Regions from separate parts of the Priestia sp. HNGD-A6 genome, predicted to be linked through region 2. Evidence: a T-box and tRNA genes for the amino acid it is inferred to sense, from the RefSeq annotation. Region 2 holds a T-box; the other regions hold tRNA genes.
What was found. A T-box is a leader RNA that pairs with one kind of tRNA and senses whether it is charged. The one in region 2 lies ahead of thrS (threonine--tRNA ligase), so its partner is inferred to be a tRNA-Thr.
Positions count from the first base shown of each region.

Region 1: it encodes a tRNA-Thr, which carries the amino acid that the T-box ahead of thrS (threonine--tRNA ligase) is inferred to sense. The anticodon was not compared.
Region 3: it encodes a tRNA-Thr, which carries the amino acid that the T-box ahead of thrS (threonine--tRNA ligase) is inferred to sense. The anticodon was not compared.

Region 1 is NZ_CP138621.1:2,172,476-2,177,596, reverse strand. It holds rRNA gene SCI76_RS10965 (23S ribosomal RNA) at 1-2,213, shown strand, start outside; rRNA gene rrf (5S ribosomal RNA) at 2,277-2,392, shown strand; tRNA gene SCI76_RS10955 (tRNA-Val) at 2,499-2,574, shown strand; tRNA gene SCI76_RS10950 (tRNA-Thr) at 2,579-2,654, shown strand; tRNA gene SCI76_RS10945 (tRNA-Tyr) at 2,663-2,746, shown strand; tRNA gene SCI76_RS10940 (tRNA-Gln) at 2,753-2,827, shown strand; tRNA gene SCI76_RS10935 (tRNA-Lys) at 2,832-2,904, shown strand; tRNA gene SCI76_RS10930 (tRNA-Gly) at 2,914-2,988, shown strand; tRNA gene SCI76_RS10925 (tRNA-Arg) at 2,995-3,071, shown strand; tRNA gene SCI76_RS10920 (tRNA-Pro) at 3,076-3,152, shown strand; tRNA gene SCI76_RS10915 (tRNA-Ala) at 3,158-3,233, shown strand; tRNA gene SCI76_RS10910 (tRNA-Met) at 3,264-3,340, shown strand; tRNA gene SCI76_RS10905 (tRNA-Ser) at 3,368-3,460, shown strand; tRNA gene SCI76_RS10900 (tRNA-Met) at 3,486-3,562, shown strand; tRNA gene SCI76_RS10895 (tRNA-Asp) at 3,567-3,642, shown strand; tRNA gene SCI76_RS10890 (tRNA-Phe) at 3,651-3,726, shown strand; tRNA gene SCI76_RS10885 (tRNA-His) at 3,737-3,812, shown strand; tRNA gene SCI76_RS10880 (tRNA-Gly) at 3,824-3,897, shown strand; tRNA gene SCI76_RS10875 (tRNA-Ile) at 3,904-3,980, shown strand; tRNA gene SCI76_RS10870 (tRNA-Asn) at 3,984-4,058, shown strand; tRNA gene SCI76_RS10865 (tRNA-Glu) at 4,063-4,134, shown strand; gene SCI76_RS10860 (M48 family metallopeptidase) at 4,344-5,121, shown strand, end outside.
Region 2 is NZ_CP138621.1:379,099-384,219, reverse strand. It holds gene SCI76_RS02040 (sulfatase-like hydrolase/transferase) at 1-1,494, shown strand, start outside; T-box leader at 2,160-2,388, shown strand; T-box leader at 2,428-2,656, shown strand; gene thrS (threonine--tRNA ligase) at 2,710-3,927, shown strand; gene SCI76_RS02030 (hypothetical protein) at 4,099-4,305, opposite strand; gene SCI76_RS02025 (amino acid permease) at 4,692-5,121, shown strand, end outside.
Region 3 is NZ_CP138621.1:2,604,391-2,609,511, reverse strand. It holds rRNA gene SCI76_RS13180 (23S ribosomal RNA) at 1-1,454, shown strand, start outside; rRNA gene rrf (5S ribosomal RNA) at 1,564-1,679, shown strand; tRNA gene SCI76_RS13170 (tRNA-Asn) at 1,689-1,763, shown strand; tRNA gene SCI76_RS13165 (tRNA-Glu) at 1,767-1,841, shown strand; tRNA gene SCI76_RS13160 (tRNA-Val) at 1,865-1,940, shown strand; tRNA gene SCI76_RS13155 (tRNA-Thr) at 1,945-2,020, shown strand; tRNA gene SCI76_RS13150 (tRNA-Tyr) at 2,029-2,112, shown strand; tRNA gene SCI76_RS13145 (tRNA-Gln) at 2,120-2,194, shown strand; tRNA gene SCI76_RS13140 (tRNA-Lys) at 2,199-2,271, shown strand; tRNA gene SCI76_RS13135 (tRNA-Gly) at 2,281-2,355, shown strand; tRNA gene SCI76_RS13130 (tRNA-Ala) at 2,378-2,453, shown strand; gene rocF (arginase) at 2,617-3,516, shown strand; gene SCI76_RS13120 (aspartyl-phosphate phosphatase Spo0E family protein) at 3,599-3,769, opposite strand; gene sigW (RNA polymerase sigma factor SigW) at 3,925-4,488, shown strand; gene SCI76_RS13110 (anti-sigma factor) at 4,503-5,108, shown strand.

The DNA of each region.
Region 1 (5,121 bases), 1.8 Mb from region 2:
CAGGTGATCTACCCATGTCCAGGGTGAAGTTCAGGTAACACTGAATGGAGGCCCGAACCCACGCACGTTGAAAAGTGCGGGGATGAGGTGTGGGTAGCGGAGAAATTCCAATCGAACCTGGAGATAGCTGGTTCTCTCCGAAATAGCTTTAGGGCTAGCCTCATGTTGTGAGAGTCTTGGAGGTAGAGCACTGATTGGACTAGGGGCCCCCAACGCGTTACCGAATTCAGTCAAACTCCGAATGCCAAAGACTTATCCATGGGAGTCAGACTGCGAGTGATAAGATCCGTAGTCAAAAGGGAAACAGCCCAGACCACCAGCTAAGGTCCCCAAGTATACGTTAAGTGGAAAAGGATGTGGAGTTGCTTAGACAACCAGGATGTTGGCTTAGAAGCAGCCACCATTTAAAGAGTGCGTAATAGCTCACTGGTCGAGTGACTCTGCGCCGAAAATGTACCGGGGCTAAACGTATCACCGAAGCTGTGGATTGACATCTTTGATGTCAGTGGTAGGAGAGCGTTCTAAGTGCAGCGAAGTCAGACCGTAAGGACTGGTGGAGCGCTTAGAAGTGAGAATGCCGGTATGAGTAGCGAAAGACAAGTGAGAATCTTGTCCACCGAATGCCTAAGGTTTCCTGAGGAAGGCTCGTCCGCTCAGGGTTAGTCGGGACCTAAGCCGAGGCTGAAAAGCGTAGGCGATGGCCAACAGGTTGATATTCCTGTACCACCTCCCCGCCGTTTGAGTAATGGGGGGACGCAGTAGGATAGGGTAAGCGCGCTGCTGGATATGCGCGTTCAAGCAGTTAGGCTGATGAGTAGGCAAATCCGCTCATCATAAAGGCTGAGCTGTGATGACGAGGGAATTATAGTACCGAAGTTCCTGATTCCACACTGCCAAGAAAAGCCTCTAGCGAGGCGGGAGGTGCCCGTACCGCAAACCGACACAGGTAGGCGAGGAGAGAATCCTAAGGTGATCGAGAGAACTCTCGTTAAGGAACTCGGCAAAATGACCCCGTAACTTCGGGAGAAGGGGTGCTCTGGTAGGGTGTATAGCCCGAGAGAGCCGCAGTGAATAGGCCTAGGCGACTGTTTAGCAAAAACACAGGTCTCTGCGAAGCCGCAAGGCGAAGTATAGGGGCTGACGCCTGCCCGGTGCTGGAAGGTTAAGAGGAGGGGTTATCCTTTGGGAGAAGCTCTGAATCGAAGCCCCAGTAAACGGCGGCCGTAACTATAACGGTCCTAAGGTAGCGAAATTCCTTGTCGGGTAAGTTCCGACCCGCACGAAAGGCGTAACGATCTGGGCACTGTCTCAACGAGAGACTCGGTGAAATTATAGTACCTGTGAAGATGCAGGTTACCCGCGACAGGACGGAAAGACCCCGTGGAGCTTTACTGTAGCCTGATATTGAATTTTGGTACAGCTTGTACAGGATAGGTAGGAGCCTGAGAAGCCGGAGCGCTAGCTTCGGTGGAGGCGTCGGTGGGATACTACCCTGGCTGTATTGAAATTCTAACCCGCGGCCCTGATCGGGCCGGGAGACAGTGTCAGGTGGGCAGTTTGACTGGGGCGGTCGCCTCCTAAAATGTAACGGAGGCGCCCAAAGGTTCCCTCAGAATGGTTGGAAATCATTCGTAGAGTGTAAAGGCACAAGGGAGCTTGACTGCGAGACCTACAAGTCGAGCAGGGACGAAAGTCGGGCTTAGTGATCCGGTGGTTCCGCATGGAAGGGCCATCGCTCAACGGATAAAAGCTACCCCGGGGATAACAGGCTTATCTCCCCCAAGAGTCCACATCGACGGGGAGGTTTGGCACCTCGATGTCGGCTCATCGCATCCTGGGGCTGTAGTCGGTCCCAAGGGTTGGGCTGTTCGCCCATTAAAGCGGTACGCGAGCTGGGTTCAGAACGTCGTGAGACAGTTCGGTCCCTATCCGTCGTGGGCGTAGGAAATTTGAGAGGAGCTGTCCTTAGTACGAGAGGACCGGGATGGACACACCGCTGGTGTACCAGTTGTCTTGCCAAAGGCATCGCTGGGTAGCTATGTGTGGACGGGATAAGTGCTGAAAGCATCTAAGCATGAAGCCCCCCTCAAGATGAGATTTCCCATAGCGCAAGCTAGTAAGATCCCTGAAAGATGATCAGGTTGATAGGTCAGAGGTGGAAGCGTGGCGACATGTGTAGCTGACTGATACTAATCGATCGAGGACTTAACCAAACTTTTAAAAGCGTAAGCTTTACTCAGCAAACTGTTACCTAGTTTTGAGAGAGCAATCTCTTGTCTGGTGGCGATAGCGAAGAGGTCACACCCGTTCCCATACCGAACACGGAAGTTAAGCTCTTTAGCGCCAATGGTAGTTGGGACTTTGTCCCTGTGAGAGTAGGACGTTGCCAGGCAATGAATAAGACCCCTTTTTATGCTCTTGTAAAAGAGTCTAGGGGTTTTTTATTTGGCTCATTTGTAAAAAACTTATATACACATTTAATGTTGTGTATGATATTTGGAGGATTAGCTCAGCTGGGAGAGCACCTGCCTTACAAGCAGGGGGTCGGCGGTTCGATCCCGTCATCCTCCACCACCGTGCCGGTGTAGCTCAACTGGTAGAGCAACTGACTTGTAATCAGTAGGTTGGGGGTTCAAGTCCTCTTGCCGGCACCATTTATATCGGAGGGGTAGCGAAGTGGCTAAACGCGGCGGACTGTAAATCCGCTCCTTCGGGTTCGGCAGTTCGAATCTGCCCCCCTCCACCATTTTATTGGGCTATCGCCAAGCGGTAAGGCAACGGATTTTGATTCCGTCATGCGTTGGTTCGAATCCAGCTAGCCCAGCCATAGAGAGCCATTAGCTCAGTTGGTAGAGCATCTGACTTTTAATCAGAGGGTCGAAGGTTCGAGTCCTTCATGGCTCATTTTAATAAGCGGAAGTAGTTCAGTGGTAGAACACCACCTTGCCAAGGTGGGGGTCGCGAGTTCGAACCTCGTCTTCCGCTCCATATAAAGCGCCCGTAGCTCAATTGGATAGAGCGTTTGACTACGGATCAAAAGGTTAGGGGTTCGACTCCTCTCGGGCGCGCCATAAACGGGAAGTAGCTCAGCTTGGTAGAGCACTTGGTTTGGGACCAAGGGGTCGCAGGTTCGAATCCTGTCTTCCCGACCATTTATGGGGCCTTAGCTCAGCTGGGAGAGCGCCTGCCTTGCACGCAGGAGGTCAGCGGTTCGATCCCGCTAGGCTCCACCAATGAAATTAAATAATTGTAACGAATAATATGGCGGTGTAGCTCAGCTGGCTAGAGCGTACGGTTCATACCCGTGAGGTCGTGGGTTCGACTCCCTCCGCCGCTACCATATAAGTTACATTTGTTATAAATATACGGAGGAATACCCAAGTCCGGCTGAAGGGATCGGTCTTGAAAACCGACAGGGGTGTTAAAGCCCGCGGGGGTTCGAATCCCTCTTCCTCCGCCATTTATTTATATCATATTCATATCATCGCGGGGTGGAGCAGTTCGGTAGCTCGTCGGGCTCATAACCCGAAGGTCGCAGGTTCAAATCCTGTCCCCGCAACCAAAGTGGTCCCGTGGTGTAGCGGTTAACATGCCTGCCTGTCACGCAGGAGATCGCGGGTTCGATTCCCGTCGGGACCGCCATTTTGTTTGGCTCGGTAGCTCAGTTGGTAGAGCAAAGGACTGAAAATCCTTGTGTCGGCGGTTCGATTCCGTCCCGAGCCACCATTTTAAGACGGCGATTGTGGCGAAGTGGTTAACGCACCGGATTGTGGTTCCGGCATTCGTGGGTTCGATTCCCATCAGTCGCCCCATCTTAAGTAACGCGGGTGTAGTTTAGTGGTAAAACCTCAGCCTTCCAAGCTGATGTCGTGAGTTCGATTCTCATCACCCGCTCCAAATAATGGGCCTATAGCTCAGCTGGTTAGAGCGCACGCCTGATAAGCGTGAGGTCGGTGGTTCGAGTCCACTTAGGCCCACCATATTCCACAGTAGCTCAGTGGTAGAGCTATCGGCTGTTAACCGATCGGTCGTAGGTTCGAGTCCTACCTGTGGAGCCATACTGGCCCGTTGGTCAAGCGGTTAAGACACCGCCCTTTCACGGCGGTAACACGGGTTCGAATCCCGTACGGGTCATCTCAAAAGCAGTTTGCATATGCAAACTGCTTTTTTTGTTTGTAAACAGAGTTTAGACAAAAGAATAAACTCTGTTTTTCGTTTTTCTATGATTTTCTCTTCACAATTTGCATTTCCTATAGCACATCTCTAAACGCTTGTTCTAAATTTCGAAAAAAAACCTACAATAGTAATAACAGAATACTGTTTGTACAAAAGGAGGGGAATGCGTGAAAAAAATTGTTTTGTGGTCCATCGGAGTTTTTCTTGTATATGCAGCTTGTATATGGGTGTATTTATTTTATATAAGTGACACCTCTATTCCACAATCATTAAAAGGTACCAGCGTGGATCCGGCTACGTTTATGAATGCAAGAGAACTTATGTTAACCGAAAAATATTCAAAGATTAGAGATGCGCTCTTTTTTATCCGATTTCCATATGAGTGGTTAGGGTTTATTTTAATTTTAGTGTTAGGTGTGTCTAAGAAAGTGAATAAGTGGTCTAAAGACGTCAGCCGTTTCAGTCTTCTCCAAACTGCTATTTATGTATTTTGGTTATCTGTTCTGCTGCTGATCTACTCTTTTCCTATGGACTGGATTAGCTATAAGCTTTCAACGGCTTACCATATTACGACGCAACCTTTCCAAGGATGGATGAAAGATCTTTTTACAGATTTTTGGGTGAACTATGCCACGATGTTTTTAGTGATTGCTGTGTTATATGCATTCATTCGTAAGTTTTCAAAAAGATGGTGGCTGTATGCGTGGCTAGTATCTATTCCATTTACGCTATTTTTGACGTTTATTCAACCAGTGGTTATCGATCCGTTATATAACGATTTTTATCCATTAAAGAATAAAGAGCTGGAGACGAAAATTTTGCATTTAGCAGATGAAGCTCATATACCTGCTAAGCATGTATATGAAGTAAACATGTCTGAAAAAACGAACTCTCTCAATGCATATGTAACGGGAATAGGTTCTAATTCAAGAATTGTGTTATGGG
Region 2 (5,121 bases):
AAGTCACAAGATCCTGATATGTTTTGGCTGCAGCCTAATACCGTCCCAACGATGGGAGATTATTTTAAGCAGGCTGGGTATCAAACCTTTTATAAAGGAAAATGGCATATTTCTGATGAGAACATCTTAATTCCAGGAACACATAACGTTTTTTCTAGCTACCAGATGCAAACAGGAATACCGGATCCAGAAAAAGAGCGCCTCTATCAACGGGCTAATAAGCTTGAAAAGTTTGGTTTTTCAGGGTGGATTGGTCCAGAGCCGGAAGGGAAAAACCCGCACAATTCTGGTTCATCTGCGGCCATTGGAGTGAGTGGACGAGACGAAATATATGCAGAGGAAATCATGGAGCTTATTCAACGATTAGAATATCAAAAGACTGCGCAGCCTTGGCTCATGGTAGCTTCGTTTGTGAACCCGCATGACATTGCGCTGTTCGGAGCGATCACCAAACACCTTGCTATGTTTCAGTTTTCTATTGATGAGACAATTCCGAACATTGAGCCGCCACCTACTATTAGAGAATCTTTACAAACGAAGCCTAGCGCTCAAAGCAGCTATAAATACATCTACCCAAAAGCGCTGCAGCCGACGCCAAATTCTAGTTTCTACCGGCGCTTATATTATCAGCTTCAAAAAAATGTTGACAAACAAATTTTGAAAGTCCTTCAGACTATAGAACAATCTTCGTTCTATGACAATACCATTATTATTTTCACGTCGGATCACGGTGATTTGCTGGGGGCTCACGGAGGACTACATCAAAAATGGTACAACATGTATGAAGAGTCGATTCACGTGCCGCTTCTCATTCATAACAAGCATTTGTTTCCTAGTTATCAACGTACAGACGTACTGACTAGTCACGTTGACTTGATCCCGACAATGCTTAGCTTGGCTAATATCGATGCTTCCGCTGTTCAAAAGCAATTGCAAAAAAGTCATACGGAAGTACATCCATTTGTTGGGCGAGACCTCTCAGGAACGTTGAGAGGAGAAACATCGCTCTATCAAGAAAAAGCACCGATTTTCTTTATGACGGATGATGACCCGACAAAAGGACTTCACCAAACAAATTTTTTAGGAGAAAGCTATCCGTCAGTCGTTCAGCCTAATCACATTCAAGCGGTCATTGTCGAGTTTCAATCAGCCGCAGGAAAGGAAATCTGGAAATACGCTCGATACCATGATAATCCGCAATTTCGGTCAGCACCTAACGAAAAAGATGAAGTCATCCACCGAGAGCAATATGAAAGTTACCCTGTAGATCTTACTAACCTTAAAGAAACATCGGTTCCGGATCAAATTGAAATGTACAATTTGACCAAGGATCCGTTAGAAACAGTAAATTGGGCTTACCCGTATTTTTCAACAAATGAAACAAGGAAAATTCAGCGGCAGCTTGATGTTATTCTTAAAGAACAACTCAGGAAAAAACGGATTTTTCCGCAAAGTGGAAGCATGTACCAGGAGCTTCCGTCTAAAGATAGATAAAAAATAGTTTCGACGAGTTCAAGCCTAATATTGGTGTAAGTAGAAAAAGGTATATTTAATATTTTAGTATATAAATAAAAAAACTGATGATACTTGTGCTATGTTACTTATTCTGATTTGAGCAGTACTGGATTTTAATTCGTTAATAATACTTAGATAAAGCAAATAAGTGCTTGTAATATCTTTCTTTTTTGCCTTTATTTTTACACAATAAAGGTAAAAACAAAATAAAATGCAGGTGTTAATATTATAATAAAAAACTTTTTAAGCCCATATATTCCTAAGTAACTTTTCGGAAATTTAAGCATAAATTAATTCTATAATATTAAAAAATAAAAATTATTTCTTGACTTCTGTAAAATTTATACACTATAATCACTTTTAACAACTAACAAACATTATTTGGCAATGAAAAGGACATGAATTAGGTGCCGTTTTCTTCGCAGAGAATAGGGTCAGCGGCTGGGAGCCCTTAAGAAATCATCTAATTTACCACCTTAGAGCTATTGCAGGGAATGTGCATAACTGAAACTGCAATCGGTAAAACCGTTATCTTTTTTGAGCGTAAAATGCATACAGGTATTTTACGGAATTAGGGTGGTACCACGACCGCATTCGTCCCTTCACTAGGGATGAGTGCGGTTTTTTATGTAGAAAAAATGAATATACAAGCATTGAAAAGGACATGAATCATTTTTGGATTTTCTTTACAGAGAGTAGGGTCACTGGCTGAGAACCCTTAGAAAACGAAATGAATTTACCACCTTGGAGCTGCGGCGGGGAATGTGTATACACTGAAACTGCAACCGGTAAAACCGTTATCTTTTTAAGCGTAAAATACGTATAGGTATTTTACGGAATTAGGGTGGTACCACGACCGCATTCGTCCCTTCACTAGGGATGAGTGCGGTTTTTTATGTAGAAAAAATGAATATACAAGCATTGAAAAGGACATGAATCATTTTTGGATTTTCTTTACAGAGAGTAGGGTCACTGGCTGAGAACCCTTAGAAAACGAAATGAATTTACCACCTTGGAGCTGCGGCGGGGAATGTGTATACACTGAAACTGCAACCGGTAAAACCGTTATCTTTTTAAGCGTAAAATACGTATAGGTATTTTACGGAATTAGGGTGGTACCACGGCCGCATTCGTCCCTTTACTAGGGATGAGTGCGGTTTTTTTGTTGAATAAAAACATATTGGAGGAATGAACATGTCAAAACAAATGGAAGCAGAAAAACGAAATCATCAAAAATTAGGTCAAGAACTGGAGCTGTTTATGTCGATGGAAGAAGCTCCTGGTATGCCGTTTTTCTTACCTAACGGAATGATTGTTCGAAATGAGTTAGAAAACTACTGGAAACAAAAGCATTACAAAGCAGGCTATCAAGAGATAAAAACTCCCATCATGATGAAACAGGAGCTATGGGAACAATCAGGGCACTGGGAGCACTATCATGAAAATATGTATTTTTCAAATGTTGACAAACAAAACTATGCGATTAAACCGATGAATTGTCCGGGAGCCATTTTATTGTTTAACAGCAAGCGAAGAAGCTATCGAGAACTTCCGGTTCGATACGCAGAACTTGGATTGGTTCACCGCCACGAGCTTTCGGGCTCTTTAAACGGACTGCTAAGAGTCCGGTCATTCACACAGGACGATGCGCATTTATTCGTAGAACTTAATCAGATTGAAGTTGAGATTAGCCGCATTCTAGCGTTTATCCATGACTTTTATTCACATTTTGGCTTTGATTACAAAGTGGAGCTATCCACACGTCCTGAAAAATTTATGGGAGATATTGAAACATGGAATCAAGCAGAAAAGTCGCTTCAATCGGTGCTAAATGAAAAAGGCTTAGACTATCAGGTAAATGAAGGAGACGGAGCTTTTTACGGGCCGAAAATCGATTTTCATATTTTAGATTCCCTAGGCCGCAGCTGGCAGTGTGGAACAGTTCAGCTTGATTTCTTAATGCCAGAGAAGTTTGACTGTATGTATATTGGAGAAGACAATAAACCGCACCGTCCCGTAATGATTCACCGCGCTATATACGGTTCCGTTGAACGATTTATGGCCATCTTGATTGAACATTATGAAGGTCAATTTCCTCTTTGGCTGGCTCCTGTTCAATTTAAGCTTTTGCCTATTGCACCGCCGCATGTGGAATATGCATACAAGGTGAAACACGAGCTGGAGTCACAAGGGTATCGTGTTGAAGTGGATGATCGTATTGAAAAAATAGGTTTGAAAATTAGAGAAGCCGAAATGCTCAAAGTTCCTTATATGGCCGTAATAGGAGATAAAGAAGTAGAAAATAAATCGCTTGCTATGCGAAAGCACGGGAAGAAAAACATTGGAACAGTAAGTGTTGAAGAGGCAGCTGTACACTTGAATAAAGAAAAAAATTCAAACGGAGTTTATTGAAGCCATTTACCTTGCTAAATAGAAAAATCCGATTTTTTAAGTCGGATAGTGATTCCCTTCATCTTGTCTTACACCAAAATGAAGGGAATATTGAACTAGAAGGGTATAAGATAATATATATCAGCAGTATAACTTTTGCCTTAGACAAACGCCGGTATTTTATGAAAAAAATTATCTTGTTCCATTCGAATCGTTTGTACGGGGGAAAGCTGAATCTTCATTTGACAATTTGTTCATAGGTTGCTGACCTCGCTTCTTTTTAGAAGGAGAATAAAAAAGAAATTTAAACATAAAGTACACTCCTAATGCTAGTAAAATACAGCCAATAAGTAAGTTAAGCATCTCTCTCCGCCCTTCATACGCTTCAGTTTTCATCATTATAACACCCGTTGAGGTAAAACATTCATCGTTCTGTAAATAATCCCTATGTCAGGAATTTATATTTGAAGATAGGTAGCGAAAAAAACTATCTGGAAATGAATCTATTTATTTTTTAGAATATTAATTTTATTCAAACTTATTATACATAATCACAACGATGATTTCTTTATTTAGTTGATAAAGACAAAATAGAGAGAGATTAAGAAATCGCTTACAAAAACTCTTGAAATATATATAATGATATTAGTATACTAATAGACAAGTTAGTAATTATTTCTATATAATTACTTCTGTATCTGAAGTAAAAACGCGTAGTCAAATAGGAAAAGACGTCATTTTTAAGTTTTTTAATGGATGAGTGGCAACAGAGAGGAGAGAGTGCAATGGGAAAACTATTTAAAAAGAAGTCAATCGAGCAATTATTAGAACAAAGTCAAAACAAATCTCTAGTCAAAACATTAGGGGCATTCGATTTGACTCTTCTTGGTATTGGAGCCGTAATAGGAACAGGGGTTTTAGTTTTAACAGGCTTAGTAGCTGCTAACGATGCGGGGCCAGCCGTTATTTTTTCTTTTATACTGGCTTCTATTGTATGCGGTTTTGCAGCGCTGTGCTATGCGGAATTTGCTTCAACTATACCTGTATCTGGGAGCGTTTACACCTATACATATGCAACCATCGGCGAAGTGGTAGCACACTTAATGGGATGGACATTGCTTTCCGTCTATTTATTAACGATGTCAGCAGTAGCAAATGGATGGTCTTCTTATTTTAATAATTTTTTAGAAGGCTTTGGTTTTTCACTCCCAAAAG
Region 3 (5,121 bases), 2.2 Mb from region 2:
TAGGATAGGGTAAGCGCGCTGCTGGATATGCGCGTTCAAGCAGTTAGGCTGATGAGTAGGCAAATCCGCTCATCATAAAGGCTGAGCTGTGATGACGAGGGAATTATAGTACCGAAGTTCCTGATTCCACACTGCCAAGAAAAGCCTCTAGCGAGGCGGGAGGTGCCCGTACCGCAAACCGACACAGGTAGGCGAGGAGAGAATCCTAAGGTGATCGAGAGAACTCTCGTTAAGGAACTCGGCAAAATGACCCCGTAACTTCGGGAGAAGGGGTGCTCTGGTAGGGTGTATAGCCCGAGAGAGCCGCAGTGAATAGGCCCAGGCGACTGTTTAGCAAAAACACAGGTCTCTGCGAAGCCGCAAGGCGAAGTATAGGGGCTGACGCCTGCCCGGTGCTGGAAGGTTAAGAGGAGGGGTTATCCTTTGGGAGAAGCTCTGAATCGAAGCCCCAGTAAACGGCGGCCGTAACTATAACGGTCCTAAGGTAGCGAAATTCCTTGTCGGGTAAGTTCCGACCCGCACGAAAGGCGTAACGATCTGGGCACTGTCTCAACGAGAGACTCGGTGAAATTATAGTACCTGTGAAGATGCAGGTTACCCGCGACAGGACGGAAAGACCCCGTGGAGCTTTACTGTAGCCTGATATTGAATTTTGGTACAGCTTGTACAGGATAGGTAGGAGCCTGAGAAGCCGGAGCGCTAGCTTCGGTGGAGGCGTCGGTGGGATACTACCCTGGCTGTATTGAAATTCTAACCCGCGGCCCTGATCGGGCCGGGAGACAGTGTCAGGTGGGCAGTTTGACTGGGGCGGTCGCCTCCTAAAATGTAACGGAGGCGCCCAAAGGTTCCCTCAGAATGGTTGGAAATCATTCGTAGAGTGTAAAGGCACAAGGGAGCTTGACTGCGAGACCTACAAGTCGAGCAGGGACGAAAGTCGGGCTTAGTGATCCGGTGGTTCCGCATGGAAGGGCCATCGCTCAACGGATAAAAGCTACCCCGGGGATAACAGGCTTATCTCCCCCAAGAGTCCACATCGACGGGGAGGTTTGGCACCTCGATGTCGGCTCATCGCATCCTGGGGCTGTAGTCGGTCCCAAGGGTTGGGCTGTTCGCCCATTAAAGCGGTACGCGAGCTGGGTTCAGAACGTCGTGAGACAGTTCGGTCCCTATCCGTCGTGGGCGTAGGAAATTTGAGAGGAGCTGTCCTTAGTACGAGAGGACCGGGATGGACACACCGCTGGTGTACCAGTTGTCTTGCCAAAGGCATCGCTGGGTAGCTATGTGTGGACGGGATAAGTGCTGAAAGCATCTAAGCATGAAGCCCCCCTCAAGATGAGATTTCCCATAGCGCAAGCTAGTAAGATCCCTGAAAGATGATCAGGTTGATAGGTCAGAGGTGGAAGCGTGGCGACATGTGTAGCTGACTGATACTAATCGATCGAGGACTTAACCAAACTTTAAAAGCGTAAGCTTTACTCAGCAAACAGTTATCTAGTTTTGAGAGAACAAAACTTTTTCAAAAAAGTCTTGCTTTCTTTATCAAATCATGTATAATATAATTTGTCTGGTGGCGATAGCGAAGAGGTCACACCCGTTCCCATACCGAACACGGAAGTTAAGCTCTTTAGCGCCGATGGTAGTTGGGACTTTGTCCCTGTGAGAGTAGGACGTTGCCAGGCTATTATTATTCCACAGTAGCTCAGTGGTAGAGCTATCGGCTGTTAACCGATCGGTCGTAGGTTCGAGTCCTACCTGTGGAGCCAACTGGCCCGTTGGTCAAGCGGTTAAGACACCGCCCTTTCACGGCGGTAACACGGGTTCGAATCCCGTACGGGTCACCATTTATTTTTATCTACATAATAGTGGAGGATTAGCTCAGCTGGGAGAGCACCTGCCTTACAAGCAGGGGGTCGGCGGTTCGATCCCGTCATCCTCCACCACCGTGCCGGTGTAGCTCAACTGGTAGAGCAACTGACTTGTAATCAGTAGGTTGGGGGTTCAAGTCCTCTTGCCGGCACCATTTATATCGGAGGGGTAGCGAAGTGGCTAAACGCGGCGGACTGTAAATCCGCTCCTTCGGGTTCGGCAGTTCGAATCTGCCCCCCTCCACCATTTTTATTGGGCTATCGCCAAGCGGTAAGGCAACGGATTTTGATTCCGTCATGCGTTGGTTCGAATCCAGCTAGCCCAGCCATAGAGAGCCATTAGCTCAGTTGGTAGAGCATCTGACTTTTAATCAGAGGGTCGAAGGTTCGAGTCCTTCATGGCTCATTTTAATAAGCGGAAGTAGTTCAGTGGTAGAACACCACCTTGCCAAGGTGGGGGTCGCGAGTTCGAACCTCGTCTTCCGCTCCATTTCTATATAAAAAAACATATTGGGGCCTTAGCTCAGCTGGGAGAGCGCCTGCCTTGCACGCAGGAGGTCAGCGGTTCGATCCCGCTAGGCTCCACCATACATATAAACGTACAACCTTTAAGCAATTTGCTTAAAGGTTTTTTTGTGTAGTTTCTACAAATTAGAATTGTATATATATTCAAAAAAGTGTCGAGTTGAGCCATCGCTCATTTAGCCGTTACAATAAGAGAGTAGCAACATTTGTGATGGGGGGAAATATTATGAATAAGCTTTCAATTATTGGAGTACCAATGGATTTAGGTCAAACTCGCCGAGGGGTCGATATGGGGCCAAGTGCGATACGATATGCAGGTGTTATGGAACGCATCGAGAATATTGGATATAGTGTAGAAGATAAAGGGAATATTGAAATTGCCTTAGCTGAACGAGTACATAGTGATGAAAATACAAACTTAAAGAATTTAAAAGCTGTAGCGGATGCTAGCGAAAGACTTGCTCAGACCGTAAGTGATGTTATTGCAAATAAAAGGTTTCCTTTAGTGCTAGGGGGAGATCACAGCATCGCTATCGGAACACTAGCAGGAGTAAGTCGTCATTATAAAAATTTAGGCGTAATTTGGTATGATGCACACGGAGATTTAAATACAGCAGATACGTCTCCTTCCGGAAATATTCACGGTATGCCATTGGCGGCAAGTATAGGTATAGGAGACGAAGCATTGACTCGAATTGGTGGCTATGCCCCTAAAGTCAAGCCCGAGAATATTGTGATTATCGGAGCCCGTTCTTTAGATGAAGGAGAAAAAGAGCTAATAAAGGAAAAAGGAATTAAAGTGTATACGATGCATGAGATAGATCGAATGGGTATGACAAAAGTAATGGAAGAAACAATTTTATATTTGCGTGATAAAACAGATGGCGTTCATCTATCACTCGATTTAGATGGACTGGATCCACATGATGCACCTGGAGTAGGAACGCCAGTTATCGGTGGAATAAGCTACAGAGAAAGTCATTTAGCTATGGAGATGTTGGCAGAATCTCAGCTAATCACTTCTGCCGAGTTTGTGGAAGTGAATCCTATTTTAGATGAGCGGAATAAAACAGCTACCGTAGCTGTTGCATTAATGGGCTCACTTTTAGGAGAAAAATTAGTATAAAACATTATTGCCTACCAAAAGGTACATGAAACATATGTGAAGATAAAAAAAAGAAGCTCTTAGTTCAGATTCTAGAGCTTCTTTATATAGAGAAAAACTTTTCATATTCATTTAATAGACCATCTAGCTCTGAGCTTACTCTCACCACTGTTAGTGAGGATAAAGGATTTTCTGCTGCAAGAGTGACCATGTTATTTCTACATTCTTCAATTTGATTCAAAAGGTTTTCTTTTGTATGAGTCAAGCTTTCCACTCCTCTTCTTTTCATCTATACTAATTACATAACCTACGTACGATCTTTTTAAACGTATTTGACAAATTTTTGTTAAAATAATTAAGCATAAGTGAAACTTTATGATAAAGTACACGTATATATACTATCCCGCAATGGGCGGAGGTAACCGTTACATGGATTTATTATTAAAAAGAAAAATAAAAAAAGTAAAAAAAGGTGACCAGGATGCGTTTGCTGACATAGTAGAATATCACAAGGATAAACTTTTTCATCTATGTTATCGAATGCTAGGAAACCGGGAAGAAGCGCAAGACGCTGCACAAGAAGCGTTTATTCGAGCCTATGTAAATATTCATAGCTATGACACGAGTAAAAAGTTTTCCACCTGGCTATATCGAATTGCTACAAATCTTTGTATTGATCGAATTCGTAAAAAAAAGCCAGACTATTATTTAGATGCAGAAGTAGCCGGGACCGACGGGTTAAATATGTACTCTCAAATAGCTGCCGATCAGGCCTTACCAGAGGAAGAGCTAGAGCAAGTAGAATTGCAAGAATTCATTCAGTCGGAAATATTAAAGCTACCTGAGAAATATCGAACTGTCATTGTCCTAAAATATATAGATGAGCTGTCGTTAAAAGAAATCAGCGATATTTTAGACCTGCCTCTTGGTACGGTAAAGACTAGAATTCACAGAGGACGTGAAGCTTTAAGAAATCGACTTCGCCACTTGTAAGGAGTGAACTAAGAATGAAATGTCCAAAAATGTATGTAAACCTCATTCATGAGCATTTAGATGGAGATATTACAAAAGAAAATGAACTGTTATTAAAAGAGCATTTGCACCAATGCAAAGGTTGTCAGCAGCATATGCATCAGTTAAAAAGAACGATTGCATTTGTGCAAAGCACTTCTCATATAGAATTACCTATGAACTTTACAGCAGGTGTTATGGCCGGGTTACCACGTGAGAAGAATCGAATTCGAATGAATAGATGGTTTACAAACCATCCGATTCTTAGTGCAGCTGCTGTATTTGTGCTGTTAATGTCCGGCACGGTGTTTTCAGCTTGGGAAACGGATGAAGACTTTTCTGTTTCAAAGCAGCCGAACCTGGTCATTCACGATAAAACAGTCGTTGTACCAAAAGGTGAGACCGTCAAAGGTGATATTACTGTGAGAAATGGCGATATTAAAATTGAAGGAAAAGTAGATGGAAACGTTACTGTTATACATGGTGATAAGTATCTAGCTTCTGCAGGAGAAGTGACAGGCAATATTGAAGAGTTAGACAAGATTTTTGACTGGGTATGGTATAACGTCAAAACTCATGCCAAGCAAGCTGTTGACTTTTAATAGTTAAACATAA